Regions from separate parts of the Pseudomonas sp. NY15463 genome, predicted to be linked through region 2. Evidence: riboswitches for the same ligand, from Rfam matches in the RefSeq annotation. Region 2 holds a riboswitch; each other region holds the start of a gene.
The links. A riboswitch is a leader RNA that binds a small molecule or an ion and turns the genes downstream of it on or off. The one in region 2 is predicted to bind cobalamin.
Positions count from the first base shown of each region.

Region 1: it holds a riboswitch for cobalamin, as region 2 does, so the genes downstream of both, cobO (cob(I)yrinic acid a,c-diamide adenosyltransferase) here and ACNFIC_RS21980 (CbtB domain-containing protein) in region 2, are expected to answer to the same signal.
Region 3: it holds a riboswitch for cobalamin, as region 2 does, so the genes downstream of both, ACNFIC_RS20215 (ABC transporter substrate-binding protein) here and ACNFIC_RS21980 (CbtB domain-containing protein) in region 2, are expected to answer to the same signal.

Region 1 is NZ_JBLUQD010000010.1:54,214-64,162, reverse strand. Features, by position in the region: gene ACNFIC_RS22480 (adenosylcobinamide-GDP ribazoletransferase) at 1-332, opposite strand, end outside; gene cobC (alpha-ribazole phosphatase family protein) at 334-903, opposite strand; gene cobT (nicotinate-nucleotide--dimethylbenzimidazole phosphoribosyltransferase) at 900-1,955, opposite strand; gene cobU (bifunctional adenosylcobinamide kinase/adenosylcobinamide-phosphate guanylyltransferase) at 1,952-2,473, opposite strand; gene ACNFIC_RS22460 (cobyric acid synthase) at 2,466-3,926, opposite strand; gene cobD (threonine-phosphate decarboxylase CobD) at 3,923-4,915, opposite strand; gene cbiB (adenosylcobinamide-phosphate synthase CbiB) at 4,908-5,816, opposite strand; gene bluB (5,6-dimethylbenzimidazole synthase) at 5,813-6,463, opposite strand; gene ACNFIC_RS22440 (cobyrinate a,c-diamide synthase) at 6,460-7,755, opposite strand; gene cobO (cob(I)yrinic acid a,c-diamide adenosyltransferase) at 7,752-8,363, opposite strand; cobalamin riboswitch at 8,474-8,694, opposite strand; gene ACNFIC_RS22430 (hypothetical protein) at 8,842-9,420, shown strand; gene ACNFIC_RS22425 (C40 family peptidase) at 9,549-9,949, opposite strand, start outside.
Region 2 is NZ_JBLUQD010000009.1:138,354-148,302, reverse strand. Features, by position in the region: gene ACNFIC_RS22025 (LacI family DNA-binding transcriptional regulator) at 1-380, shown strand, start outside; partial or broken gene ACNFIC_RS22020 (PAS domain-containing protein) at 449-1,270, shown strand; gene ACNFIC_RS22015 (methyl-accepting chemotaxis protein) at 1,313-1,807, shown strand; gene ACNFIC_RS22010 (transporter substrate-binding domain-containing protein) at 1,782-5,063, opposite strand; gene ACNFIC_RS22005 (response regulator transcription factor) at 5,068-5,682, opposite strand; gene ACNFIC_RS22000 (DUF1272 domain-containing protein) at 5,879-6,121, opposite strand; gene cobM (precorrin-4 C(11)-methyltransferase) at 6,187-6,939, opposite strand; gene ACNFIC_RS21990 (cobalamin biosynthesis protein) at 6,965-7,375, opposite strand; gene ACNFIC_RS21985 (CbtA family protein) at 7,375-8,070, opposite strand; gene ACNFIC_RS21980 (CbtB domain-containing protein) at 8,081-8,266, opposite strand; cobalamin riboswitch at 8,365-8,588, opposite strand; cobalamin riboswitch at 8,651-8,848, shown strand; gene cobW (cobalamin biosynthesis protein CobW) at 8,949-9,949, shown strand, end outside.
Region 3 is NZ_JBLUQD010000008.1:67,846-77,794, reverse strand. Features, by position in the region: gene ACNFIC_RS20235 (OprD family porin) at 1-527, opposite strand, end outside; gene ACNFIC_RS20230 (pseudoazurin) at 524-958, opposite strand; gene ACNFIC_RS20225 (ABC transporter ATP-binding protein) at 976-1,764, opposite strand; gene ACNFIC_RS20220 (FecCD family ABC transporter permease) at 1,761-2,777, opposite strand; gene ACNFIC_RS20215 (ABC transporter substrate-binding protein) at 2,774-3,787, opposite strand; cobalamin riboswitch at 3,913-4,110, opposite strand; gene ACNFIC_RS20210 (DUF1624 domain-containing protein) at 4,207-5,373, opposite strand; gene ACNFIC_RS20205 (ATPase) at 5,643-6,236, opposite strand; gene ACNFIC_RS20200 (LysR family transcriptional regulator) at 6,338-7,246, opposite strand; gene katG (catalase/peroxidase HPI) at 7,531-9,777, shown strand; gene ACNFIC_RS20190 (autotransporter domain-containing protein) at 9,938-9,949, opposite strand, start outside.

The sequences.
Region 1 (9,949 bases), on a different contig from region 2:
ACGGCAATCGGCCCACTGCGCGGGTCCTTCATGATCTGCAAGGTCCGCTCGCGATCGCCGAAACCACCCAGCCAGGCGTCGGCGCTGTCGGCCAGGCCGTCCAGGTGCAAGCCACCACTGAGTAGCACCCAGAGCGCCAGCAGCAATGCCGCGTGCAGCGGCGCGGCCATACCGTGCATCAGGGTACTGGCCAACCAAAGCAGCATGCCGAACAGCGCACCCACCACGGGATAGAACAGCAACGAGCGGCCCATCTCGCGCGGCGCCGGCATACCCGGCAGGCTCACGGGCAAGCTGCTTAGAAATTGCAAGGCAATCCAGAACGGCAGCATCTCAACACGCCTCGTGCAGTTGCCCATCGAGCGCCACATGCAGGCGCACCAGCGCCGCATGCGCCACCTCGACCTGCAACAACTGCGCACGTGGCATCCCCCGGGCCTGGGCGAGCAACAGCCGCATCACCCCGCCATGGGTCACCAGAAGCACACGCTGCCCCGCGTACTCACCAGCCAGTCGCCGAATGCTATTCAACACCCGCTCGGCAAACGCGAGCACCGGCTCGCCGCCCGGCGGCGTAAAGGCATAGGGGTCATTCCAGAACTGCCCAAGGGCATCGGCCTGGGTTTGCATGATCTGCGCCGCACTGCGCCCTTCCCATTCACCGAAGTGCAACTCGCGTACCCCGGCCTCACGCTGTACCGGCAGACCCAGGCGTGCGCCCAGTTCGTCAGCGAACAAGCCACAGCGTTGCAGCGGCGAGCTGACCAGCACATCCCACGGGCCGGCCGCATCGACGGCCTGGCGCATCTGTGCCCAGCCATGCTCGGTCAGCGCATCGTCCAGGCTGCCGCGCAGCCCGCCGCCCAGTTCGGTCTCGCCATGACGCAGCAGGTCGAGGATCATGCCGGGCGGTCCGCCACCGCCGCTTCGGCGAAAGTCGCCATCTGCCCGTGCAGGGCACAGGCCAAACGCAGCAACGGCACGGCCAGGGCAGCGCCACTGCCCTCCCCCAGGCGCAGACCCAGCGCCAGCAATGGCTCAGCCTCGAGCGCTGCGAGCAAGGCCTTGTGACCAGGCTCGGCACCCTGGTGGGCGAACAGCAGCCAGGGTGCCAGCCCCGGGTTCAGGCGTACCGCCACCAACGCAGCGACGCTACAGATGAAACCGTCCACCAGCACCGCCACGCCATGCTGGGCGCAGGCCAGGTAGGCGCCTGCCAAGGCAGCGATTTCGAAGCCTCCGACACACCCCAAGGCCTGCAACGGCGCATCGGCACGCAGGCCATGCAGCACAAGCGCGCGCTCGATCACCTCGGCCTTGTGCCGTACCCCGGCACTGTCCAGGCCTGTGCCGGGCCCGCTCAGCTCACGCGCCGGGCATTCAAGCAAGATGCTGGCCAGGGCCGCAGCGGCGGTCGTGTTGCCGATCCCCATTTCACCGCCGATGAACAGCTGGGCACCATTGGCCACTGCGCGCAGGGCGCTGTCGCGACCGGCCTGCAGGGCGGCCAGCAACTGCTCCTCGCGCATCGCCGGCTGGCGCGCGAAGTTGGCGGTGCCAGCGCCCAGGCGCAGGTGGTGCACTCCCGGCAGCTCCAGCGTCGGGTCGATGGTGCCGAGGTCAACTACTTCCAGGCTGGCACCCAGCTGACGCGCCAGCACACTGATCGCCGCGCCACCACCGACGAAGTTGCGCAACATCTGCCCGGTCACCGCCTGCGGATAGGCCGAGATCCCCTCCTCCACCACGCCGTGGTCACCGGCAAAAATGCTGATGGCAACCCGTTCCAGCTGAGGACGTTCGAGGCCTTGCAAGCCCGCCAGGCGGATCGCCAAGCGTTCGAGCTGGCCAAGGGAGCCAGCGGGCTTGGTCAGTTGCTGCTGACGGGCACGCGCCTGATCCATGGCGGCGGTGTCGAGGGGTTGGCAGGCATCGAGCCACCACATCTGGGTCATAGAGCGGGTCCTTTGAGCATGAGAGGAAGGCCGGCCACGCTCAGCACCACGCGCTGGCAGCGTTCGGCAGCGGCCTGGTGCAAGAGGCCCGCCGCATCGACATAGCGGCGGGTCAACTCGCCCATGGGCACCACGCCCAGGCCGGTTTCGTTGCTGACCAGGATGATCGTGCCAGGCAACTGTTCAAGGCAATCGAGCAGCGCATCGCACTCCTCGGTCAGGCGCTGCGGGTCGTCGAGCATCAACAGGTTGGTCAGCCACAGGGTCAGACAGTCCACCAGTAGGCAGCGCTGCTCAGCGGCCTGGGCACGCAGCACGGCGGCCAGGGCTAGCGGTTCCTCGATCAGGCCCCACTCGGCAGGACGACGCTCGCGGTGCAGGCGCACGCGCTCGTTCATCTCGCTGTCTTGCGGCGCGCTGGTGGCAATGTAGGTGACCGGCAGGCCGCTGGCCACGGCCAGTTGCTCAGCCAGGCGACTCTTGCCCGAGCGGGCGCCGCCGAGGATCAGGTTACGCATGGGCGACTCCACACAGTTCGCGCAGGCGCGCGGTGTCCAGATGCTGTTCGATGAGATCGGCTAGGCGTTCGATATCGCGCTCGCGCAGGGCCTCGTAGTCGACAGGCTGAACCTCGGCGAGCCCTGCCCAGCGCAACAGCGCCGCGCACGACTGGCTGCCTTCGAACAGACCATGCAGGTAGGTGGCAAGGATCTGTCCGTCATCGCTGATGGCGCCGTCGCAACGGCCATCGGCCAATTGCAGCGCAGGCTGTGCAAGCGCAGGGCCTGTGGTGACCCCCGCGTGAATCTCATAGCCGACCACCGCTGCCTGCTCCAGTTCGAGGGTGCCGGTCACGTTGCGCAGTTGCTTCTCGGCTTCCAGCACCGTGACGTAGTCCAGCAGCCCGAGGCCATCACTGCTGCCGGCCGCCCCTTCCAGGCCCAGCGGATCGCAGACCTCGCGACCGAGCATCTGCAAGCCGCCACAAATACCGATCAACTTGCCGCCGTAACGCAGGTGTCGGGCAATCGCGCTGTCCCAGCCACGCGCGCGCAGTTGCGCCAGGTCCCCGCGCACACTCTTGGAGCCCGGCAGGATGATCAGGTCGGCAGGCGGAATCGGCTCACCTGGGCCAATGAACTGCAGATCAACCTGCGGGTGCAGGCGTAGCGGATCGAAATCGGTGTGGTTGCTGATACGCGGCAACACCGGAACGATCACCTTGAGCACCCGTTCACCCTTCTGGCCCTGGCGCCGGTCGATACCGTCCTCGGCCTCCAGGTGCAGGTCGGTAACAAACGGCAGCACGCCCAGTACCGGCTTGCCGGTGCGTTGCTCCAGCCAGTCCAGGCCCGGTTGCAGCAAGGCGATATCGCCCCTGAAGCGGTTGATGACGAAACCCTTGACCCGCGCCTGCTCGCTGGGTGACAGCAGCTCAAGGGTGCCAACCAGGTGGGCGAATACCCCGCCGCGGTTGATGTCGGCCACCAGGATCACCGGGCAGTCGACCGCCTCGGCAAAGCCCATGTTGGCGATGTCGCCGGCACGCAGGTTGATCTCGGCCGGAGAGCCTGCGCCCTCTACCATCACCACTTGATACGCCTCGCACAGGCGCGTGTGCGATTGCAGGACCGCCTGCATGGCGATGGCCTTGTAGTCGTGATAAGCCACCGCGTTCATGCTGGTCACGGCACGGCCATGCACGATCACCTGGGCACCGGTGTCGCTATTGGGTTTGAGCAGCACCGGGTTCATGTCGGTGTGCGGCGCCAGCCGGCAGGCTTGGGCCTGCACGGCCTGGGCACGGCCGATCTCGCCACCGTCGGCGGTCACCGCGCTGTTAAGTGCCATGTTCTGCGGTTTGAACGGCACCACGGCAATGCCTTGGCGCAGCAGCCACCGGCACAGGGCGGTCACCAGGGTGCTCTTGCCGGCATCGGACGTGGTGCCTTGCACCATGAGCGTGGTCATGTGGTTTCCTTGTGGTAGTCCGCCAGGGCCTGGGCCAGGCGCTGCTCGTCGGCCATGCTCGGAGCCAGGCCAAAACGCAGGGCCTGTGGCTGCTCGAACATGCGCACCAGAATGCCGCGACGGGCGAGAAAATCATGCAGGTGCGCGGCGCGTTCGCTGCGCACATATTGAAACAGCGCGCAGCCACCGCTCGGCGCCAACCCACTGGCGCTCAGCAGGTCAGCCAGGCGCTGGCTGGCGGCGGCGCAGCGTGCGATCTGCGCCTGCTGCTCGCGCTGATCGGCGTAGCAGGCCTGGCCCAGCACCCGGGTCGGGCCGCTGACGGTCCAGGGGCCGAGCACGTCGGCCAAACGCTGCAACAGCGCAGGCTCGGCGGCAACAAAGCCCAGGCGCACCCCGGCCAAACCGAAGAACTTGCCGAACGAACGCAACACGATCAGCCCTGGCTGCCCGGCCTGATCGACGATGCCATGCTCCGGGGTGTTGTCCATGAACGCTTCATCCACCAGCAGCCAGCCGCCGCGCGCGGCCAGGCGCGCATGCCAGGCCAGCAGCCGCGCGCGCGGCAGCGTGCGGCCAGTGGGGTTGTTGGGATTGACCAACAGCAGCACATCGAGGCTGTCGAGTTGCGCCTCGACCTGCTGCTCGTCCAGTTCGAGCAACGCATGACCGGCGCGCTGCCAGGCATGTGGGTGCTCGGCGTAGCACGGTGCCAGCACCCCGACACGCCCGGCTGGCCGCAGGTATGGCAGGGCCTGGATTGCCGCCTGGGAACCGGCCACCGCCAACAGTGGAGTGGCACCGTAATAGGTGCGAGCGGCCTGTTCGAGACCATCCTCGACCTCCGGCAGGCGCGCCCAGGCGTCCAGTGGGATCGGCGCAATCGGGAAGGCCCACGGTGCGATGCCACTGGACAGGTCCAGCCAGTGCTCGCGGGCAATACCGTATTGCTGCACCGCGCGCAGCAGACGACCGCCATGTTCAAGCATTCAGATAGCCCCCCAGGCAGATCACCAGCAGCCACAGCCAGACCCCGCGCTGCACCAGACTCCAGCCGCGCTCGATGGCGTCGGCATCGGCCATCGGTCCTTCGCCTAGGCGTGGCCGCTCGTGCAGCTCGCCGTGGTACACCGCAGGGCCGCCCAGCTCTACGGCCAGCGCGCCGGCACCGGCTGCCATCACCGGGCCCGCGTTGGGGCTGTCCCACAGCGGCCCTTGCTGGCGCCAGCAACGCAGCGCCAGACGGGTCTTGCCGAGCAGCGCGTAGGTCAGCGCCACGAGCCTTGCCGGCAGGTAGTTGAGCACATCGTCAATGCGCGCGGCGCACCAGCCAAAGCGTTCGAAACGTTGGTTGCGATAGCCCCACATTGCATCCAGGGTATTGCTCAGGCGGTACAGCACGACGCCCGGCGCACCTGCGACGATGAACCAGAACAGCGCCGCGAACACCGCGTCGCTGCCATTTTCCAGAACCGATTCAGTGGCCGCGCGGGCCACAGCGGGCTCATCCAGCTCGCGGGTTTCACGACTGACCAGGTAGCCCACGCGCAGGCGAGCTTCATCCAGGTCGCCCTGGCGCAGGGCCTGGGCCACCGGCAGCACATGCTCGCCCAGGCTGCGCAGGCCCAGGGCGCAATACAGCGCCAGGACATCGACCAGCCAGCCGATATACGGCAACCACGACAGCAGCAGCGCGACCAGCGTCAGTGGCACCACGGCGATGAACCAGGCGCTGACGCCATGGCTGCGCCAACCGCGCCCGCCCGCGTTCAATCGGCGTTCGAGGTGCTTGGCCAGGTTGCCGAACCCCACCAGCGGGTGGCGTCGTTTCGGCTCGCCGAGCAGCGCGTCCAGGGCCACACCTGCAACGGTCAACAGGGCCACGCTCATGGCCGTTCTCCCCAATGGTTTTCGTACAGCATTTCACTCAAGGGGCGCTCTTTGGCCCAGTGTTCCATCACCAACATCGGCGCCGGGTAGAACTCGATCACCGGGCCCAGGCACAACACCGCCACGGGTTTTGCCCCGGCAGGCATGCCCAGCAGCTCGGCCAGCGCCTGCGGGTCGAACAACGACACCCAGCCCATGCCCAGCCCTTCGGCGCGGGCCGCCAACCACAGGTTCTGGATCGCGCAGGATAGCGAAGCCAGATCCATTTCCGGCAAGGTACGCCGGCCAAAGATATGCGGCTCGCGGTTGTCCATGAGCGCGGCCACCAGCACCTCGGCGCAATCGCCGATACCTTCGACCTTGAGCTTCATGAAATCGTCGGAACGCTCGCCCAGCGCCTCGGCGGTCAGCACACGCTCCTGTTCCACCAAACCCTGGATGCGCTCGCGCAGCGCACGCTGGCTGATGCGGATGAAGCGCCACGGCTGCATCAGCCCCACGCTGGGGGCCTGGTGCGCAGCGGCCAGTAGGCGGCCAAGCAGCGCGGGGGCCACCTCCCCCCCGGCGAAGTGGCGCATGTCGCGGCGCTCGCCGATAGCCCGGTAGATCGCCGCGCGTTCGGCCTCGCTGTAGGCGTGATCGCTCATGGTCGCAACAGCGCCGCCGCCGCATCGGGATTGGACGGGAAGTAGAAGTGCACGTAGGAGGCAGTCAACCGGCCCAGGCGATAGACCGCCTCGTTGCCTCGCCCACCGTTGGGGCTCAGGCCTCGAGCGATGGGCTCCAGCACGGTGCTGGTCAGCGAGTGGTGGTAGGTGTGCCCACGCAGGGTGCCTTCGGGCAACTCGACCGCTTGCAGCGCCAGGGCAGCCAAACGCTTCTGCATGGTTGCCTCACCAGGCAGCACACCAAGCAGTTCGGCACGTTCACCGGCCACATCGGTCAGCGCGTCGAGTAGATACAGCATGCCGCCGCACTCTGCCAGCAGTGGCTTGTCCTGGTCATGGTGGGCGCGAATCGCTTCGAGCATCGGCGCGTTGGCCGACAGTGCACGGTGATGCAGTTCAGGGTAGCCACCAGGCAGGTACAGGCTGTCTACCAACGGCAGCTCGCGGTCGTGCAGCGGCGAGAAGAATTCCAGTTGCGCGCCAAGGCTACGCAGTACGTCGAGGTTGGCGCCGTAGAGAAACGCGAAGGCTTCGTCACGGGCCACGCCGATGCGTACGCCGGACAATGATGCCGCGTGGCTGAGGGGGGCGGGCGCAGCGAAGCTCACCGGCGGAGGCAACGTTGCGTCACAGCTGGCGCCCAAGGCTTCGGCGGCGGCGTCCAGGCGAGCGTCAAGGTCGTTCAGCTCGCTGGCCTGCACCAGCCCCAGGTGTCGGCTGGGCAGTTCGATGCCGCGCTCGCGGGACAACCCGCCATACCAGCGCAGGCCTTCAGTCAGGCTACCTTCGAGCAACTGTGCGTGGCGCAAGCTCCCGACGCGGTTGGCCAGCACCCCTGCAAAGGGCAAGTCCGGCTGATAACGCGCCAGGCCAAGGGCCAGGGCGCCAAAGGTCTGGGCCATGGCCGTGCCGTCGATCACCGCCAGCACCGGCACGCCGAAATGCCGGGCCAGGTCCGCGCTGGACGGGGTGCCGTCGAACAGCCCCATCACCCCTTCGATCAGGATCAGGTCGGCCTCCTCGGCCGCCTCCCAGAGCAAGCGGCGGCTCTCGTCAGCGCCGATCATCCACAAGTCGAGTTGGTACACCGGTGCGCCACTGGCACGTTCGAGGATCATCGGGTCAAGGAAGTCCGGCCCGCACTTGAACACCCGCACCTTGCGCCCGAGGTTGCGGTGCAGGCGCGCCAGGGCGGCAGTGACCGTGGTCTTGCCCTGGCCCGAGGCCGGGGCGGCGATCAGAACCGCAGGGCATTGACGCGGCTGACTCACAGTTCAACGCCCTTCTGCGCGCGGATACCGGCCTGGAAAGCGTGCTTGAGCATGCCCATCTCGGTGACGGTGTCGGCCATCTCGATCATTTCGGGCTTGGCCCCACGGCCGGTGACGATCACGTGCTGCATCGGCGGGCGGGCCTGGATGTCGGCCAGTACCTGGTCAAGGTCGAGGTAGCCGTGCTTGAGGGCGATGTTCAGCTCATCGAGCACCACGAACTGTACCGAGGCATCCTGCAACAGCTGGCGCGACACGGCCCAGGCAGCTTCGGCGGCGGCGATGTCACGGGCACGGTCCTGGGTCTCCCAGGTAAAGCCCTCGCCCATCACGTGGTAGCGCACCTGCTCGGGGAAACGGCGGAAGAACAGCTCTTCGCCAGTGCTGTTGCGGCCCTTGATGAACTGCACCACGCCGCACTGCATGCCATGCCCGAGCGCGCGGGCGAGCATGCCGAAGGCCGAGCTGCTCTTGCCCTTGCCGTTGCCGGTCAGTACCAGCAACAAGCCGCATTCGTTGGGGGAATTGGCGATGCGTTCGTCGATGATCGCCTTCTTGCGCTGCATGCGCGCCAGGTGACGTTCGTCGCGTTCGGGGGATTCGCTCATCAGGGGTCTCCGCTGTCTGGCGCCAGGCGGCGACAGGTGAAAGGCGGGCAAACGGAGAACGCGCAGGGGCCGTGGCACAGGCCACATCGCACCGCGCATCACCCTCCGTGATGCCGTTGGCAGTTGCAGGCCGGTCTCCGGGCTCATGAGCGGGCCACAGGCCCTGACCGCGCGCCTTCCCGGGCCTAGGGCCCAGTGGCCTTGCGCGGCCTTCGACTCACCTACCGTTGCGGGGGCAGCGCCGGAATCGCACCTTGCAGGCGCACACCGGCTTCCCAGTTTCACCCCACCAAGCCAAGGCTCGCGAGGCACCTGAAACACGCGGCGAAGGTTAGAGGGTTGCACCGGGAGCGTCAATGAACGAAGGCCCGACTGAACCGGACCAATGGCCAATCTACCGGCTTGTGCCACACTGAGGGCAGTGATATCACTTAGCCAGCACTTAGGCGAATATCAAAACAAGAACAAGGAGCGCTGCATGCAGGGTCTAATCATCAACAACCCGAACCTCGAATTCCTGCGCCCGGCACTGGAACGTTGGGTCGACTGCATCGACCGCTTCAACCAGTTCCAGGGCGATAACGATGCGCCCTACTGGCATGGCACCACGGCCAACGTGGGCTTGCTCGCCGCCGCCGCCTGGCAAGGTGAACTGGTGGCACTGCCGCAATCGACCAGCAAGAAACAGCGTGATGAAGGCGACCGCGAAGGCCGCTGCGACCTGACCCTCTGCAGCGCCGAGGCGACGATTCACCTGCATGCAGGTCAACGCTGGCCGCGCCTAGCCCGCCTGGACCTGTCCGCAGCACTGCTGGAAACGTCCCTGCAGGCCAAATGTATCGCCTACGCCAGCCAACTCAAGGCCGGTGCGCTGTTCGCCACGCCCTGGAAAGCCGGCCAGCACGCCAGTCCCGAGGAACTGCAAGACCTGGTCGACGACCTGCACAAGCACAGTGCCTGCGCGGTGGCCTGGTACTTCCCCTATGCCTATCGCAAGCTGCACAACGAATTGGGGCAATACTTCCCCGGCGTGGCGCTGCTGCTCAAGCAGGCCTGAAGGGAAACCGCGCGCAGGCTTGCGCAAAAACGGCGTGTCGTGCGCCGACCGCAGGCCTTGGCGGGTAGCGACGGGCTACGTGATCTGGTTCATCTGCCAGGCCCGAAGCACCTGGCAAGCGCGGAAACTTATGGGTTCTGCGCCAGATGCCCCGCAGGCAGCACGCGCTTGGCTTGCAAGTAAGCCTTCGACCAATAGCTGTTGGACAGATAATCCAGACGCACCGTGCCGCCGGTAGAAGGTGCGTGCACGAAACGGCCTTCGCCTACGTAGATGCCAGCATGGCTCACCTGCCCGCCGCCATTGGTGGCGAAGAACACCAGATCGCCAGATTGCAGGGCATTGATCGCCACGCTTGGCGCGCGCATGCCAATCATGTCACGGGTGGTGCGCGGCAAGCTGATGCCAGCGGCGTCGCGGTACACATAGCCGATCAGGCCGCTGCAGTCGAAACCCGAGTCCGGGGTATTACCGCCCCAACGATAGGGCGTTCCCACCAGACCAATCGCGCGAAACAGCACATCTTCGG
Region 2 (9,949 bases):
CCGGATTGCACGCGCCCGAGTTGGAAATGCTCGACCCGCAGCCGTCATCGATCGGCCTGGGCGGTGCATTGTTCAGCGGCTTGTTGGCCAAGGCACCGGATGTCGACGGCATCTTCTTCTGCAACGACGACCTGGCCCAAGGCGCGGTGCTACAAGCCCTGCGTCAAGGCATCGAGGTGCCGCGTCAGGTGGCCATGGTGGGCTTCAATGACTTGCCGGCTTCTGCGCATATGGTGCCGCCGCTGACCTCTATACGAACGCCACGGGCAGCGGTGGGGCGGGTGGCCGCCCAGGCGCTGCTGAGCCTGCTCGATGGCAAACGGGTCGCAAGCGAGCGCCAGGACCTGGGATTCGAACTGGTGGTACGCGAAAGCTCCTGAGCAGTGCCGCGCGGTAGGGTCCACGCCGCGGTGATGTCAGTTCGCTTGCACGGTGCGCACGCCGATCTATGCTCAGGAACATCCTGTGGGCAGAAGGAGGCCCGGTCATGTTCGAGTACCATCGCAAGTCCGATCTGGTCGAGATTCAGCGTTGCCACCAAGCCCTGGAAGGCATTGAGGCAAAGTTTGCCGCGATCAGCCGTTCCATGGCGATGATCGAGTTCGCGCCCGATGGCACGATCCTCGATGCGAACGAGAATTTCTGCAAGACCATGGGTTACGCCGCCGACGATATTCGCGGCAAGCATCACCGCATCTTCTGTGACCCCAGCTACGCCAAGAGCGCCGAGTACAAACAGCTGTGGCAGGAATTGGCTACAGGCAAGGCCATCAGTGGCACCTTCGAGCGCTTGGACAAGAGCGGCCGCGAGGTGTGGCTGGAGGCGAGTTACATGCCGGTGCTCGACGCGCGCCAGCAGGTGACCAGCGTGATCAAGATCGCCTCCGACATCACCCGTCACGTGATGGAAGAGCACGAAAGCGAGAGCCTGCTCAAAGCCATCGGTCGATCCATGGCGGTGGTCGAGTTCACCCCGCAGGGAAGGGTCATCAAAGCCAACCCGAATTTCCTCGACACCATGGGCTACCGCCTGGAAGAGGTGGTTGGCCGCCATCATGGGCTGTTCTGCCTGGCCCACGAGCGCGAGTCGGCGCAGTACCGCGAATTCTGGGCTTCGCTCAACCGCGGCGAATACCACTCTCACCGCTTCGAACGGGTCGACAAGCACGGTCGCACGGTTTATCTGGAGGCCTCCTATAACCCGATCTTCGACAACAAGGGTCGTTTGTACAAGGTGGTGAAGTTCGCCAGCGACATCACCCAGCAGGTCAGCACCCAGCAGACCGCCGCCGATGCTGCCCATGCCAGCTCAGTGCAGACCGACGCCTGCGCGCGCAAGGGGACTGAAGTCGTGCAACAGACCGTGGAGGTGATCGAGCAGATCTCCGCCGAACTCAACGATGCCGCGCGCAGTATCGATGCGGTGAGTCGCCAGTCGGAGGCGATTGGCCAGATCGTGCTGACCATCCGTGGGATCGCCGATCAGACCAACCTGCTGGCCCTCAATGCGGCGATCGAGGCTGCGCGCGCGGGTGAGTTCGGGCGTGGTTTCGCGGTGGTGGCCGACGAGGTGCGTAGCCTGGCGGCACGCACCAGCAAGGCGACCGTGGAAATCGTCGAAGTGGTCAAGCGCAACCATGACCTGTCGTTGACCGCCGTGGCCAGTATGCAGTCAAGCTTGAGCCGCACCGGGATCGGCGTGGAGCTGGCCAACGAGGCCGGCACGGTGATCATGGAGATCCAGCAAGGCTCGCGGCATGTGGTGGATGCGATCAGCCAGATCAATTCGACCCTGCAATTGCATTGAAGCCTTGGCGCAGTTCGCGCTCCAGGCTTTGCAGGCTGGCCAGCAGTACGGCCAGCGGCCCTTGCAAGGCCTTGCCTTGTTCGATGGCCTGTTCCATGGCCTCGCAGTCTTCGACCACGCCACTGACCCTGAGCATCTTGGCGCCGCCCTTGATCCGGTGCACAGCCATCGCCAGCGCCTCGGGTGCCGCGTGCGTACCCAATTCGCGCAGCGCTTGCAAGTCTTGGGCTGTGCTGTCGGCTAGCTGGCCGAGCAGTGTGAGGGTCAAGTGTTGATCATCCTGGGTCAGGTGGCGCAGTTTCGCCAGCTCGAAGCCGCTGGCGCGTTGATGTGGCGTGTGCTCGCCGAACGGCAGTCGATCGACATGAGCCAGGCTGGCTTGTAAAGCGGCCAACCCGAGCGGTTTGAACAGGCATTCGTCCATGCCGCTGTCCAAGCAGCGCTGGCGTTCCTCGGCTTGCGCGTTGGCGGTGATCCCGATGATTCGACAGGCAGGCTGCTGGCGTTCGCGTTCCTGCGCGCGGATCTGTCGGGTGAGTGCGTGGCCGTCCATGTGCGGCATGCTGCAATCGGTGATCAGTACATCGAACTGCCCATCCTGCCAGAGCGCCAGCGCGGCCTGTCCATGCTCGGCCAGGCTAACGTGATGGCCGAGCGAGCGCAGTTGCTTGTCCAGCAGTAGCAGGTTGGCCGGATAGTCGTCTGCCACCAGGATGCGCAACGGATGCGGCGCGGCAAGCTCGGGCTCGGCGTCGGTGCTTGCCGGCGCGCTTGGCGCATGTGCGCGCGGCAGGTTCAGGCAAACATGTGCGCCAGTGCCCTGGCCTGGCTGGCTGTGCAGGTTCAGTTCGCCGCCCATCAACTCACACAGGTTGCGGCTGATCACCAAGCCCAACCCGGCGCCTTGGCGCCCCTTCTGCACGTCGGTCTGGGCGAAGGCGCGGAACAGCCGAGCCTGGTCGGTGGCACTGATACCGACGCCGCTGTCCTCGACCGACAGCCGGACCGCAAGGCTGTCTTCGGCGCCGGGCAGGGTCTGTAGTCTGACCTTGACCTGTCCGGTGTCGGTGAACTTGATCGCATTGCTCAGCAGGTTGGCCAGCACCTGCTTGAGCCGTAGCGGATCGGCTTCGACCCAGCAGGGGGACTCTGGCAGCGTAGCTTGGAGGGCGATGCCCTTGGCCCGTGCGTTGCCTTCGAACATGCGCAGGGTCGCGCGGACCAGAGTTACCAAATCCAGGGGCGCAGGTTGCAGGCTCATGTGCCCCGACTCGATCCGCGAGATGTCGAGCACATCGCCGATCAGTTCAAGCAAGCCGACCGCCGAGCTGTGCGCGGTCTGTAGTGCCAGGGTATCGCTGCGGCCATGCCGGCTGTCTTGCAGGGCCAGTTCCAGCAAGCCGATGACTGCGTTCATCGGGGTGCGTATTTCGTGGCTCATGACCGCCAGGAAGGTGCTTTTGGCTTGGCTAGCCTGCCCAGCATCGTTTTTCGCCTGGCTCAGTTGTTCAAGCAAGGCCCGGCTCAGCCCCAACTGTTCCTGCAGGGCGCGTTGGGCCTTGGTGCGCTGGTGAATCAACTTGCGCAGGTAATTGTTCCAGAACGCCACGCCTGCCAGCAGCCCGCCGGCCAGTACCAGTATCTGCAGGGCCAGGGTGCGGTAGTTGCGCCACGGGCTGTCGCTGGCCACGGCGCTGCTGGGCCAGCGCTTGACCAACTGGTCCAGCTCGTCCGGCGCTAGGCTCAACAGCGTCTTGTCCAGGATGGCCTGTAGCTGCGGGTGGGCAGGGTTGACGGCGAACGTGCCGGGGATGGGCTCGTCGCCGAACTGGCCGGCGATCCTGAGGCGGCCCTTGCCCATTTGATTGATGAAATAGGCCGCGTTGACCTGTGGGCTCAAGGCCACATCCGCTCTGCCTTCCTGCACCAACTGCAACAGTTGCAGTGGATTCTGCGCTTCGATCACGCGTGCGCGTGGCGCGCTTTGATGCAGGTCGCTGAGCAGGGGCGAGCCTTGCAGCACGGCGACACGCTGATCGTCGAGCGGGCGTTCAGGATCCAGGGGCGGTGCGTCGTTACGGGTCACCAGGACCCGAGGCGTGACCATGAACGGGCGTGTATAGCGCAGGCGTGTGGTTTGCTGCGGGTCATAGCCGATTGCCCCGAGCATGTCGACGTTACCCAGGGTCACGGCTTTGAGCATGTCGGCGAAGGAGTCCGACTCGACCATGTCGAAATGCAGGCCGGTGCGCCGACTGATTTGTTCGAGCACATCGATGGCCAGCCCGCGCGGTTGTCTTTGCGCATCGCTGAAGGTGACGGGTGCGAGGCTGGTGTTGATCATCACGCGGATGCGAGGGTGATGTTCGATCCACGCCCGCTCCTCGGCGGTGAGTGCGTCCAGGTTGCGCTTGAGTAGCGTGGTCGTGCTGCCTCGTGTCCAGCGACGCAGGATGTTCAGGCGTTCGCTGTCAGCGATCCGCAACAGGGCGGTATCGACCAGACGCAGCAGGCGCGTGTTGTCGCGATCCAGGGCGAACGCGAAAGCCCCGGCCGGAGCCATGACGAAGTGATCGATCCTGACCATTTCCTGATACCCCTTGCCGATCACGTAGTCGGTACTGATTGCATCGCCCAGGTAGGCATCGGCCTGGCCCAGCGCGACCGCCGCGACGGCCGATAGGGTCGAGCGATACAGGCTGAGGCGGGCGTCAGGGTAGAGCTGCTGTGCGGTTTCCAGGGGCAGGTAGTGATCGACCATGGCCAGGCGTACCCCGGACATGGCGCCGGGTTCGCGTAGCGACTGGCCCTGACGTGCAACGATCACTGGCAGGTCGTCGGCATAGGGCTGGCTCAGAGTCAGCTCCGCATCGGCAGCCTCGAACGCGTTCGAGGTGCCCAGCAGGTCGATCTCGCCGCGGTGCAACGCCGCGATGGCCAGGGCGCGGGTCGGGTAGCGCTTGATCTGGAACGAGACCCCGAGCTGCTCGCCGATCAGCCCGGCGTAGTCGGCGCTCAGCCCTTCGTAGTCCGCCTGGCTGGCGTTGATGTCGAAGGGCGGGTAATCAGGATGCGAGATGCCAAGGCGCAAATCGCCGTGGGTGGTCAGCCATGCCCGGTCAGGCAAGGTTAGATTCAGAGTGGACGCCGCGCTGTGCGAGCGTGCCAGCAAGTGGCGGCTTTCACTCGCAGTTTCGGCGTGCGCCCAAGGTATCAGCGCGACCAGCAGCAGGCAAAGCGCAGGCCCTTTGTACACTGGATCAGACCACTTTGTTGCGTTTGGCCAGATCGACCATCTCCACCAGCGACTCGGCCTTGAGCTTTTCCAGGATACGCCCACGGTAGGTGCTGATGGTCTTGGCACTGAGGTTCATCTGCTCGCCGATCAGCTTGTTGCATTGGCCGGCGCACAGCCTGCGCAACACCTCCATCTCGCGGTTTGACAGGCATTTGAGGCGTTCGCTTTCGCTTTCCAGGGAGTTACTGTTGACCGCCATTTGGGGAAAGGTCGAGTAGCCCTTGACCAGGGCCTTGAGGGCGAACACCAAAGCATCGAGGTCCTCGTCCTTGTTGACGAAGGCGCTGATGCCGGCATCCATGCAGCGGCGCACGTACAGGTCGGCAGGTTGGCCGGTCAAGGCCATGATCTTCGGGGGCGGCTCCAGCAGCTTGAGGCGCTTGATCACCTCCATGCCGTCAAGGTCCGGCAAGCCGATGTCGAGAATGACAACCTCGGCCCGGGTTTGCATCGCGAGGCTGGCTGCCTCCTTGCCTTTGCCGGTCTCGCCGACCACGGTGAACCGCTCACGCTCCAACAGCATGCGCACGGCAAGACGAACGATGTGATGGTCATCGACCAGCAGCACGGATGTCATGGTTAAACTCCTGTTCAAAAGTGCTCGCTTCCAGCCAACCAGCAGGCTCGGCCTGGGGCTGCAGAGCTGGGGGGAGCGCACATTACGGAGATTCAGGAGCCTTGGTAATAGGACAGTATAGGCGTGTTGAAAATACAACAGGGTTTTGTTGAAAAGGACTACAAGATGGCGTAGGACCGCCCTCGTGCTTCGAGACTCAAACGCAGGTGCTATGGGCCTTCACGACCCGTTGAGTGGAAGCAGGGTTATTCTGCAAGGCCTGGCCAACACGGGTCGGGCGGGGGCTCAGTTGGCCGGCGCAATTGGGGCAGCGGCCCTGAAGGCGCTCGACGGAGCAGTCTTGGCAGAACGTGCATTCGAACGAGCAGATGACTGCATCCGGGCTATCGGCCGGCAGGTCACGGTCACAACATTCACAGTTGGGGCGCAGTTCGAGCATGGTCATGGCCTCTGTCGGTAGGGGAGCACCAGTGTGCTACGTCGTAGCGTGATCGAGCAATCAGCTCAAGTGCCCGGGCGGTAAAGGTGGGCATGGCTGGCGCGGTACAGCGCCGAGTCGGCGAACGGCGCATCGCCCAGCACATGCCCGACCAGAATCAGCGCGGTACGCCGGAAGCCTTTGCGTGCGACGTGCTCGACGATATCTGCCAGGGTGCCTCTGGCCCAGTCCTGGTCGGGCCAGGTGGCGCGGTGCACCACGGCTATCGGACACTGCGCGCCGTAGTGCGGCAGCAGTTCCTCGACGATGCGCGCCAAGTTGCGAATGCCCAGGTGGATGGCCAGCGTGCTGCGGTGCCGGGCCAGGTCGGCAAGCTGTTCGCCGGCTGGCATCGGCGAGCTGTCGCCGTAGCGGGTGAGGATCACGGTCTGTGCTACATCCGGTAGCGTTAGTTCGCAGCCGAGCAGGGCTGCACTGGCCGCGGTGGCGGTGACTCCGGGGATGATCTGGTAGTCGATGCCCAGTTCGCGCAGGTGGCGAATCTGCTCGCCAATGGCACCGTACAAACTCGGATCGCCACTGTGCACCCGGGCCACGTCCTGGCCGTTGGCGTGGGCTTGGCGCATGGTCTCGATGATCTGCTCCAAGTGGAGTTCGGCGCTGTTGATCACATGGCTGGCGCTGTGGCCTTCGAGTACCGCCGGAGGGACCAGGGAGCCTGCATAGATGATCACCGGGCATTGGCGGATCAGGCGTTGGCCTTTGACCGTGATCAATTCCGGGTCGCCGGGGCCTGCGCCGATGAAGTAGACCGTCATGAAGGATCCTTGCAAAAAGTACGGATTATCCGCCGCAGGCCAGCGCTAGGGTTGCGCCACCCAAGACTTGGCGGGGCACATGTAGGCGTGGCTGTTGGGTCTGGCTGGCGGCCAAACACAATGCTGCGCTCTCGGCCACGCCCCAGCAACCGGTTTGGGCGAAGGCGGCGGCCGAACGCTGGCTGAGCAGTGGCTCGAAGGTCAGCAGGTGTCCTGCGTCGAAGCAGACAAGTGGCAGGTCCAGGTGCTCGGCCAAGGCTAGCAGCCCTGGCTCGCGGGCTTTGGCGTGGATGCTGGCGATACCGCGCAAGGCGCTGACGGGCAGGCCATGCCCGGCGAGGGTCCGGCGCAGCAGGGCGGCCAGGGTCTCTACCGGGCAGCCGCGACGGCAGCCAAAGCCCGCGAACAGCGCAGGCGGTTGTGTACAGGCCGCCATCAGGCTTGGCTGGAGCGGCGATACAGCCAGGCGCTGAGCAGGCCAAGGGCCAGCCAGAACGCGGCGTTGGTTAGCCAGGAAGCGACCTTGAACTGCGTTTCGAGCGCTTCGGGCGCCAGGCTTTCGTGCACGGGCGGCTGCGGTGCGCCGATCACGTGCGGGATCGCCAGCAGCGCCACGCCAAGCACCTTGAACAGCCAATGCCGGGCGAACACCAGCAGTGCCAGGCCTGCGGCCGTAGCGGCCGCAGTGCCGATCCACCAACTTTGGCGCAGCCCCAGATCGGCGGCGGCAGTGCCTGGCAGTTCCGGCGGCAGGCCCAGGGTCGGTGCCAGACAGAACACTGCAAAGCCGGCCAGGCCCCACCAAGCGCCCGTGCTGGTCCGGCCGGGGGCGCGCAAGCTATACAGGGCCACTAGGATCAGCGCGAACCCCACGGCAACCACCAGATTGCCACCGGTGGTGGACAGCACCCGTTGCCAGCCGTCTTCCGGCGCCCAGGCTTCGGCGCTGTGTTCATGTTCGTGGGTCGCAGTGGCATTGCCGTGTTCGTGGTGTTCGGTGACTGGTGCGGCGCTTTCGTAGGTTTCTGCCTGCAGAATCAGCGGGGCCACCCAGAAGCTCTGCAGCAACGTCAACAGCAGGGCGGCGAGCAGCCCGCTGAAACCCGCCGTGCGGGCAATGCGCATGATCATGCTGGGCTACTCAGTGGCAGGGGAATGCGGCGCTGTGGCGGGTGTCGTGAGCAGCGTTGTGTACCGCCTCGATGTGCGAGAAACCGGCGAAATATACCAGGCTCAGGCCCAGCAGGCAGGCGCCCACCGCGATGACCAGACGCTGGCTGAGGGTAACCGGGGTGGCGATGCTGTGTTTGGCACTGCTGATAGGCATGACGCGTTCCTCTGCTGCTTTTGTTTTGGCAACGGGCAAGCGCGGCGGCCCCGGGCGCGAAATGGCCCAGGGAGTACGACAGCGCCCGCCCACCGCGGGGTGTTGGTAGCACGCAAGGCCGGTCTCCGGGCTGGCGAGGTGGAGCCTGGCTCCAGCGTTGGCGTCACCTTCCCATGCCGGACTACTGGCACAGTGGATCAGACGCCTTGCTCGCTTACCGTTGCGGGGGCAGCACCGGCCTTGTCGGGCCTTTTCGATAGACGCACGACGCACCGGTTTCCCGTTTCACCCCCAAAGGGGCACCTTGACGCAAGGGCGCTAGCAAATCACGCGGCCGGACGTGCGTCAATCGTGTCGGGCGGTTGACCGTCGTGCGAGCACTGCGTAGCCTTGCCGGTTCGAGGTTCTCCGGCGCGCGCCGGAGCTAAGACGGGAACGCGGTAGAAGCCGCGGCTGCCCCCGCAACTGTAGGCACTCAAAGGTCTGGCACAGCCACTGCGCAGCGCGCGGGAAGGCGCCAGCCGGTCGGCTTTGGCCGGCACCGTGCAAGCCAGGAGACCTGCCTCGCGACGTTTTCGACATTCAACCGGGCGGGGTGATCCGGTGGCGAACGCGCCCGGCCGGCAACGCCCGTGGCTGTCGTACCGCTTGCCCGCGCCATAGCTGCCAAGGGCACTGCGACATGAAAACACTGGCCAAGCTTCCCGTCACCATCGTCACCGGCTTTCTCGGCTCGGGTAAAACCACGCTGCTGCGCCACATGCTCGACAACGCCCAGGGCCGCCGCATCGCGGTGATCGTCAATGAGTTCGGCGAGCTGGGCATCGACGGCGAAATCCTCAAGCAATGCAGCATCGGCTGCAGCGAAGAAGAAGCCAACGGCCGGGTTTACGAGCTGGCCAACGGCTGCCTGTGCTGCACCGTGCAGGAAGAGTTCTTCCCGGTGATGCGCGAACTGGTGGCACGCCGCGGCGACCTGGATCACATCCTCATCGAAACCAGCGGCCTGGCACTGCCCAAACCGCTGGTGCAGGCCTTCCAGTGGCCTGAAATCCGTAACGCCTGCACCGTCGATGCGGTGATCACCGTGGTCGACAGCCCAGCCGTGGCTGCCGGCACCTTCGCCGCCTACCCCGAGCAGGTGGATGCCCAGCGCAAGCTCGACCCCAACCTGGACCACGAATCGCCCCTGCATGAACTGTTCGCCGACCAACTGGCCAGCGCCGACCTGGTAGTGCTGAACAAAGCCGACCTGATCGACGCCGAGGGCTTGGCCAAGGTGCGTGCCGAGGTGGCCGAAGAGCTGCCGCCAGCGGTCAAGGTGATCGAAGCCAGCAGCGGTCGTCTGCCGCTGGACGTGCTGCTGGGCGTGGGCGCGCAGTCCGAGGCGCACATCGATGGTCGTCGCACCCACCACGACTCGCACCATGACGGCGATGAGCACGACGACCACGACCATGACGCCTTCGATTCCATTTCCATCGACCTGCCCGAGGCCGACGAAGGCCTGCTGCTCGAGGCCCTGAACCAATTGGTCACCGAGTTCGGCATCCTGCGCGCCAAGGGCTTCGCCGCCATCCCCGGCAAGCCGATGCGTCTGCTGATCCAGGGCGTGGGTACGCGTTTCGACAAGCACTTCGACCGCGCCTGGCGTCAGGATGAGCCGCGCATCACCCGTCTGGT
Region 3 (9,949 bases), on a different contig from region 2:
GTGAGGAACCAGCCGGTGAAGGTCTCGGGCAGCAGGCGGCTGTCGGAGGAACTGAACACCGGGGTCTTGACCCGTTGCTCGCCATACGACAGCACGGTGTTGGACACGCGCAACTTCACCGCTGCGCCGCCACGACTGTAGTCGTCCTTGGGGTGGCCTTGGTTGTCCAGGCTCAGCAGCCGGGCCTTGCCAGCGCGGCCGCCGCCGCTGTCGAGCTTGCCCCCCAGGTAGGCGTGGGCATCGACACCGACGCCGACCAGGCCTTGGGTGAAGCCCGAGCTGAACGTGCCCATCAGGCCGTAGCCCCATTCTTCGGCCATGCCATTGCGCTCGCTGCGCGGCTTGTAGGCGTTGCGGGCGCCGCTGTTGCGCCCGCCGTGGCGGTAGTCGCGCTGATCGAAGAGCATACGGTTGAGCAGGCCCCAGGTGCTGTCCTCGATAAAACCATTGGCCTGGGATTGCGCAGATTCGGCCAGCGCCAGCGGGCTCAGTCCAAGCAAGGGCAGGGCGATGAACAGGCGCGTCATTGGCCGGCCTTCAGTTGTTGCAGCTGCGCCGCCAGACGTGCCTTGGCGCGGGCCGGAAGGGTGTCGGGCAGGGCCGTGTGGCTGCGCTCGCCGACCTGAATCAGCATCACCATGCCCATGGCCAGGTGCGGGATGCACTGGATGCCGTACAAACCAGGGACGTCGAAGGTGTGCTCGAAGGTTTGGTTGAGCTTGCTCTTGAACGCGCGGGCCCCGGCCGGGAGTAACTCAGGCAGGCTGGCGGCGTTGTGCCCGGCCTGGGTTGGCAGGAAACGCACCGTGTCGCCTTGGGCAATGTGCAGGTGATCAGGCTCATAGAGCATGGCGCCATCGGCGCCACGGTTGAGCATCTTCACCTCATGCACCTCAGCGTAGGCGACGGGGGTGGCCAGCAACGTGGCGAGCAGCAGGGCGGCGGTGCGGGGCAGCATGGGCGGAACGTCCTGGTTCAGGGGGCGCGAAAGCGCAGGATGCGCGCGCCATCGTAAGGGTCGGTGAGGTAGTGGGCGTGCACGCCGAAGGTACGCAGCAAGCATTCGGGCGTGAGCACCGCTTCGGGGGCGCCGAGGGCGACCAGACGGCCCTGGTCGAGCACAGCCAGGCGATCACAGGTGAGAGCCTGGTTGAGGTCGTGCAGGGCTACCACGGTAGTCACTGGCAAGGCCTGCACCTGCTGCAGCAGGCTCAACTGGTGCTGGATATCCAGGTGGTTGGTTGGCTCGTCCAGCAGCAACAACTGCGGGCGTTGGGCCAGGGCGCGGGCGATGTGCACGCGTTGGCGCTCGCCACCGGACAACTCGCGCCATAGCCGCGCGGCCAAATGAGTGGCGTCGACATCGGCCAAGGCCTGTTCGACGATGATTCGGTCCGCCTTGCCGAACGGTGTCAGGGCTGACAGCCACGGGGTTCGGCCCAAGGCTACGGCGTCGAACACGCTGATGCTGTCGAGGGTATCGGCCTGCTGCTCGACCAGCGCCAGGCACTGGGCGATGCGCCGACGCGGGAGCTTCGCCAGCGACTCGCCGAGCAACTGTACGCTGCCGCTGCTGGGCGCTCGCAGGCCGGCGAGCAGCTTGAGCAGAGTCGACTTGCCCGAGCCGTTGGGGCCGACCAGGCCCAAGGTTTCACCGGGGTTCACGCTGAGGTCGATACCCCGCAGCACGTCGCGGCCGGCCAGACGCAGGCTGAGGCCTTGGCAGCTCAACGGGGCCTGCGCGCAGAGGTTCATGGCGGTCATGGGCGCCCCCGGCGGCTGATCAGGATCAGCGCGAACACTGGCGCACCGATCAGCGCGGTGACCACGCCCACCGGGATCACCTGGCCGGTGATCAGGGTGCGCGAGAGAATGTCGGCGAGGATCAGGAACAGTGCGCCGCCGAGCGCACTGGCGGGTAACAGGCGGCTGTGGCCGGTGCCCAGCAGCAGGCGCAGGGCATGCGGAATCACCAACCCCACGAAGCCGATGGCGCCGACGATCGAGACCATCACGGCGGTGACTAGCGCTGCGCAACTGATCAACAGCAACTGCGTACGGCGCACCGGTACCCCCAGCGAGGCGGCCGAATCGGCGCCAAAGGTGAAGGCGTCCAGTGCTCGCCGATGCCACAGGCAAACGCCCAGCCCCAGCAAGGCCACCGGCAGCGCCTGCCACACCGACGGCCAGCGCACGCCGCTGAGGTTACCCAACAGCCAGAACATGATGCCGCGCGCCTGCTCGGCGGTGGCCGACTTGGTGATCAGGAACGCCGTGAGCGCGGTGAACAACTGCGAGCCGGCGATCCCCGCAAGGATCACTTGGGCGTTGTTCTGGCTGCTGCCGCTGGCACGCGCCAGCACCAGTACCAGGCCGAACGCCACCAGGGCGCCGATGAACGCGCCGCCGGACAGCGATAATGCCGCGCCGCCCAAACCCAGCAGGCCCACTGCCACAGCGCCGGTGGAGGCACCGGCCGACAGCCCCAGCAGGTACGGCTCGGCCAATGGGTTGCGCAACAGCGCCTGGAGGATCACCCCGCAGGTGGCCAGGCCTGCGCCACAGGCCGCCGCCACCAGGGTGCGCGGCAGGCGGTAGTTCCACACGATGCCGGCGTCGATCGGGTCGAGCACATGTCCGGCTTGCCACAGGTGGTTGCCCAGCACCTGCCACACAAGCTCGGCGCCCAGGCGGGTTTCACCGATGGCGATACCGGCCAGCAGGGCCATTAGCAGGGCGATCAGGGTTGCGAGGCTCAGGGGTAGCAAACGGTTCATGATTGCGGGGCTTTACCACTGGCAAAAGCGTCGGACAAACGCTCCAGGCCACGGAACAGGCGAATGCCGGCCTGCATGGCGTCGGCGTCGAGCACGATCACCCGGCCGTGCTTGACCGCGTCCATGTGCTTGGCCACCGGGTCGTTACGCAGGAAGTCGAGCTTCTTCTGGTAGTCGTCGGCGGGGAAGCGGCGGCGGTCCATGCGGGCGATGATCACCCAGGTCGGGTTGGCCTTTACCAAGGTTTCCCAGCCTACGGTCGGCCATTCTTCGTTGGACTCGACAACGTTGCGCACGCCCAGGGTCTGTAGCATGAAGTCGGCCACGCCCTGGCGACCGGCCACGTACGGGTCCATCTCAAGGTCGGCGCTGGAGAACCAGAACAGCGCGCTGGTGCCGGACAGGTCCTTGCCGGCCAGTTGCTGCTGTGCGTGGGCCAACTGGCCCTTGAGCGTGGCATTGAGCGCATCGCCGCGGTCTTGTACATCGAAGATCTCGGCCAGCTGGCTAACGCTCTTGTAGAGGGTGTCGACCTGGAACGGCTGCAGGCGGGTGCCGTCGGCGCCCACCAGGTTGTCCTTGCCCTCGCAGTCGCTGGGCAGCAGATAGGTCGGGATCTTCAGCTCGCTGAACTGCTCGCGGGTCGCCACCACGCCCTGGGCGCCGACCATCCATTCGAACTGCACTGTCACTAACTGCGGGCGTTTGCCCACTACCGCCTCGAAGCTAGGATCGTTGTCGGCCAGACGTGGCACCTTGGCATTCTGCGCGGCGAACTCGGGCAGCACGTTGTTGAACCACAGCGAAGTGCCGGCCAGCTTGTCGCCCAGGCCCAGTGCGTAGAGTATTTCGGTGCCGGCCTGGCCGATGGTCACCGCACGCTCGGGCGCTTGGGTGAAGGTCTGCACGAGGCCGCAGTTGTCGACGCTGAGCGGGTATTGAGTGGCCGCGGCCTGAGCGACGCTTGCCAGCGAAAGGCTGGCGAGCAGGGTGGCTAAACGGGGCAGCATGGTCGGGCGATCTCCTATCGAACGGTGCACGGAATGAGCGCACGGACAGGCATCGCCGGGCCTGGCGCACAGGTCGACAGGCAGCACCCGCAAGGGGTGGAGATGGCCATCCCGGACACCCCGCCGGTTGGTGAATGTATGCCGGCAGGTCTCCTGACTGGTGCGTCCAGGCCCTGCGCCAGCCTTCCCGGATGAGTCTCCAGTGGCATCGATGGCACGGGCTCGGCACCTACAGTTGCGGGGGCAGTTCCCTTGGGCACGCACTGGGCGGCCCGGGAGTTCCCTATTAATTCCGTGTGGAAACCGGCGGTGGGCATGGTAGACCCCTTGAGTGGCAAGCTACAAGCGGCAAGCTGCAAGTAGAGCGGTTGCGTGTTTTCTTGCAGCGTAGCTAGCCACTTGAAGCGCGCAGCGCGTCTTCAAAGGTACTTGAGCCAGGCAATATCGCGGCGCCGGGCTTTCAGGCGGGCGAATGCGCGCACCGGCAGGTACAGCGCGATGGCCAGCAGCACTGCTGCGAGCCATACCGCCGCGATGCCGTTGAAGCCGAAGTACTCGCCTTGGTTGAGCCCGAACAGTGCCACGCAGGCCACGTACAGTACCTTCAGCACATACAGGTGCAGCAGGTAGAAGAACATCGGCGCGGCGCCGAATACCGCCAGCACGCCAATCCAGCGTGCAGTGCCTGCACGCTCGAAGCCGCGTAGCAACAGCAGGCCGCAGCCCAGAGTCAGGCTCAGGAACAGCAGCGAAGGTGGGTACTTGGTGACGTTGAACACGCTCATCAGGGTCTGGGTGAATGACGGGTAGCTGTGCCATGGCGCTTCACCATAGCCATTGAACGCACGCAGCACCGCAAAGCCCAACAGCGCGCCAGCCCCGACCAGCAGCAGGCGCCGTTGACGCACGCAGGCCTGGCTGTTGCGGCCGAACCACGGCCCCAGGGCATAACCGAGTGTGATCACCCCGATCCACGGCAGTACCGGATAAGAAGTGCGTAGGCGCAGGCTGTCGGATACCTCCAGCCAGCCGCGGTCATGCAGGATGGCCCACGGCACGTGCATTGCCGAGTCCGGGCCAAAGTGCAGGCCATCGAGCAGGTTATGCCCAGCGACAATCGCGACCCCCAGCAGCACCAGCGCCGCACGCGGCAGCCACACTAGCAGTGACAGGGCGATCATGCTCACGCCGATGGCCCAGATCACCTGCATGTAGATCACGCTGGGTGGCAGTTGGAAGGTCCAGGCGAAATTCACCAGGGTGAACTCCAGCGCCACTAGGAACAGCCCGCGCTTGAACAGGAACGCCGAGACATCGCCCCGGCCTTGGTGCTTCTCGCCATACAGCCATGCCGACAGGCCGGTCAGCAGCACGAACACCGGCGCGCACAGGTGTGCCAGGGTGCGGCTGGCGAACAGGCTGGGTTCGGTGATGTCGACGTTCATCGGGTCGTTGACCTGGCGATGCAGGAAGAAGGTCTCACGTACGTGGTCGAGCAGCATGAACAGGATCACCAGGCCACGCAGGGCGTCGATGCTCTGCAGGCGCTGGGTAAGCAGGGTGGGGGTGGCTGAAGCGCTTGTCATCTGGAAAGGTCGCAGGCAGGAATGGATGTCAAATGAAACGTTATCTTATAACTATTTATTCATTCTGGGATAGTGCTTTCTGACACTGCATGCGTGCTGCTTCGCGGTGTTCGTGGGGGGCAGCGCCGGTTATGTTGTGCATACGCAGGGCTTGCAGACGCAGTAACCGCCTGTTCGCAGGTGATTACCGGCGCTGCTCGGGCGGCAGCTCACCGCTGCCGTTGCGCCAGTGCGAGGATGCTGGCTGGCGTCTTCAGTCGGTGCGCGGCTCAGGCGGCTCCTTGCATCAGCCGGTGCAGTGACGCATCGAACTGTTTTAGCGCGTCGGCCTGCACCGCCTGTACGGCGTCCAGTTGGCGCAGCACCGTGGCGCCTTGCGCCGCCTGGCGCGCCACGCCTTCGGCACGCCCGATATACGTCAATTGCTCGTCGAAGAATCGCGCGACCACACTGGCCTGGATATCGCCGCCAGGGCCACTCGCCACGCGGCTCTGGGTGTCCAGTAGCACGATCACATCGGGGCGGTCGGCCAGCAGGGTGTCGAGGTCTTCGTAGAACGTCACCTCGGCGAACTGCTGGGCCAGGGAGTTGGCCAGCCAGTTGTACGCCTGGTTACCGCCCAGGGTCGCCACCGGGGTGGCCTGGCCATTAGCCGGTGCGGCGGCGTCGTGGTGGCGCTGTAGGTAGTCCAGGGTGGCGGCGGCGTTGCGGCCTAGCAACACTGCCACATGCTGGCCATGGCTGAGGGACACGCTGGACAGTTCCGTGGCTGAGTAGAAGTGCCCCTGGCTGGTCGAAGGGCTGGTGCAGCCTGTGAGCGTCGCGAACAGGGCCAGCAGGGCGGCGAGCATGCCGGTTTTCATGGTGAGTGCCTCGTCGAAGATCCAATGGCGCTATCTTCGTCGTCTGCGGCCATCGACGGAACTCGATGGCAGGCATGGTCGCTATCGACAGGATCGATGATTCAGCGGGCACTGCTCATGAAGTGCAGGATACGCTCACGCAGCCAGCGTTCGGCGGGGTCGTTGTCGTGGGCGCTGCTCCAGGCCATCGACAGCTCCGCTTCGCTGATCTCGAACGGCGCAGGGTCTGCCCGCAAGCTGCCGTCGTCGGCCAGGGCACAGGCGGCGTAGTCGGGGACGGTGGCGATCATCTCGGTGTTGCGCAGCAGTGCCCGCAGACTGCCGAACTGTGGCACCGCCAACACCACCTTGCGGCAGCGGCCTATGCGCGCCAGGTCCAGGTCGATGTTGCCGCTCATGTCGCCAGAAAACGACACCATCACGTGAGGGCGGTTGCAGTATTCGTCGAGGGTCAGCGGCCCTGGCCGGTCGTCGGCGCGCAGCACCCGTACGCCAATGTCGCGTAGCTTGCGGCGCTTGGCGTTGGCCGGCAGGTCGGTGGTGTAGCTGACACCCACTGAGATTTCGCCGCTGGCCAGCAGCCCCGGCATTAATAGAAAGTTGGCGCGGCGCACCACCACGCTGATTTGCGGCGCTTCACGGCGTAACGCTTCGAGCAGGGCAGGGAACAGGCCGAACTCGGCATCATCCGACAGGCCCAGACGGAACACATTGCAGCTGCTAGCCGGGTCGAAGGCCTTGGCACGGCTGATTGCCGCGGAAATTACGTCCATGGCCGGGCCCAGTTCGTGGAAAATCTGCATGGCTCGGGGCGTGGGCTCCATGGCCCGGCCGTTGCGGATCAGCAACGGGTCGTCGAACAGGTCGCGCAGGCGCGCCAGGGCAGCGCTCACCGTAGGTTGGGTGATGAACAGCTTTTCGCCCACGCGGGTCAGGTTGCGTTCGAGCATCAGGGCTTCGAACACCACCAACAGGTTCATGTCGACGCGGCGCAGGTCGTTGCGGTTCATGCACAGGGGCCTTGGACGGAGTAAGACTCTCGATTCAAGCACAGATCGGCCGCGCCTGGCTTGTACCGATGTGCGCAGGCTATCGGCACTCAATAGCGGCTCTATTAGACCTCTGGCCAAGCTCGGCTAGTCTTTCCGTGGCCCCGTGAAATGCCGATGTGTCTGGCGCTTGAGCACCTGGGTGCAAGACCCAGCCAGCGCTGTCCTGAGATTTTGGCAAACCCGCTTGTCGGTTCAGACCGACGACACCTGATGAGCAGACCCGACCCAAAAGGTACAAGCAGATGTCGAACGAATCGAAATGCCCGTTCCATCAAACCGCCGGTGGCGGCACCAGTAACCGTGACTGGTGGCCTGACCAGCTCAACCTGAAGATCCTTCACCAGCACTCCAGCAAGTCCGACCCGATGGATCCGGGTTTCGACTATGCCAAAGCGTTCAAGAGCCTCGATTTCCAGGCCCTCAAGCAAGACCTCACGGCCCTGATGACCGATTCCCAGGACTGGTGGCCTGCCGACTTCGGTCATTATGGTCCGCTGTTCATCCGCATGGCCTGGCACAGTGCCGGCACCTACCGCATCGGCGACGGGCGAGGCGGCGCGGGGTCTGGTCAGCAGCGTTTCGCGCCGCTCAACAGCTGGCCGGACAACGTCAGCCTGGACAAAGCCCGGCGCCTGCTGTGGCCGATCAAGCAGAAGTACGGCAACAAGATCTCCTGGGCTGACCTGATCGTACTCACCGGCAACGTGGCTCTGGAGTCCATGGGCTTCAAGACCTTCGGTTTCTCGGGCGGGCGCGCAGATGTGTGGGAACCGGACGAGGACGTGTACTGGGGCTCGGAAAAAGTCTGGCTGGGCGGCGACACCCGTTACGGCAAGGCCCAGCCGCCCGGCCAGGGCGATCTGGTAGCGGAGCCGGCCAAGCATGGTGAGGAGCAGAGCCGCACCTTGGCCGGTGAGCGCAACCTGGAAAACCCGCTGGCCGCCGTGCAGATGGGCCTGATCTACGTCAACCCCGAAGGCCCGGAAGGCAACCCGGATCCGGTGGCCTCGGGTAAGGATATCCGCGACACCTTCGGCCGCATGGCCATGAACGATGAAGAAACCGTGGCTTTGATTGCCGGTGGCCACGCCTTCGGCAAGACCCACGGCGCCGGCCCCGCCGACAACGTCGGGCCTGAACCGGAAGCGGCGGGCCTTGAGCTGCAGGGCTTTGGCTGGGCCAACACGTTCGGCAGCGGCAAGGGTGGCGACACCATCACCAGCGGCCTGGAGGTGACCTGGACCTCGACCCCAACCCGCTGGAGCAACGAGTACCTCAACAACCTGTTCAACTTCGAGTGGGAGCTGACCAAGAGCCCAGCCGGTGCGCACCAGTGGCGGCCCAAGGATGGCAAGGGCGCCGGCACCGTGCCGGATGCCCACGACCCGTCGAAGAAGCACGCGCCAATGATGCTGACCTCGGACCTGGCGCTGCGTTTCGACCCGATCTATGGTCCCATCGCCAAGCGCTTCAAGGATAACCCCGAGCAGCTCGCCGACGCCTTCGCCCGCGCCTGGTACAAGCTGATCCACCGCGACATGGGCCCGCTGGCGCGCTACCTGGGCCCGGAAATGCCCAACGAAGAGCTGCTGTGGCAGGACCCGCTGCCCAAGGCCGATGGCCCGGTGCTGAGCGAGCAGGACATCGCCGCCCTCAAGACCAAGGTCCTGGCGTCGGGTCTGAGCGTCAGCGAGCTGGTGTCGACGGCATGGGCTGCGGCCTCCACCTTCCGGGGGTCGGACAAGCGCGGTGGCGCCAACGGTGGTCGTCTGCGCCTTGAACCACAGAAGAGCTGGGCCGCCAACCAAGGCACCGACAAGGTGCTGGCGGCGCTGGAGAAGATTCGCGACGAATTCAAGGCCGGTGGCCAGCATGTCTCCCTGGCCGACCTGATTGTGCTCGCCGGCAGCGCCGCGGTGGAGAAGGCCGCCAAGGACGCCGGGCACAGTGTCAGCGTGGCGTTCCGCCCAGGGCGTGTGGATGCCTCCCAAGCGCAGACCGACGTGGAATCGTTCGCTGTACTCGAACCGCTGGCCGATGGTTTCCGTAACTTCAGCAAGGCGCGCTACAGCGTCAAAGCCGAGAAGCTGCTGCTGGACAAGGCTCAGTTGCTGACCCTGACTGCGCCAGAGCTGACCGTACTGATCGGTGGCCTGCGTGTACTGGGCGCCAATCATGGCGGTAGCCAGCATGGCGTGTTCACCGACAAGGTCGGTGTGCTTAGCAACGATTTCTTCCGCAACCTGTTGGATATGGGCGTGGAATGGAAGCCGACCTCGGCTGACAACGACGCCTTCGAGGGCCGTGATCGCAAGACAGGCCAGGTGAAGTGGACCGGCACCCGGATTGACCTGGTGTTCGGCTCGCATGCGCAGTTGCGTGCGCTGAGCGAGGTGTATGGCAGCAGCGATGCCCAGGAGAAGTTCGTCAAGGACTTCGTGGCAGCGTGGGTGAAGGTAATGGAGTTGGACCGCTTCGACCTGCACTGAGCGCTAGCCAGCAGTACAAGTAGTTGGGGCCGCGCAGCGGCCCCAGGATTTCAGCTTCATGCAATACCGCCGGGGCTGCTACGCAGCCCTTTCCGGCCGGTCCGGCGCCCCGGCAAGGCCGCTCCCGCAAGGCAGCGGCCTTCTGCATTTTAGCTGCCGGTCAGAACTTGCC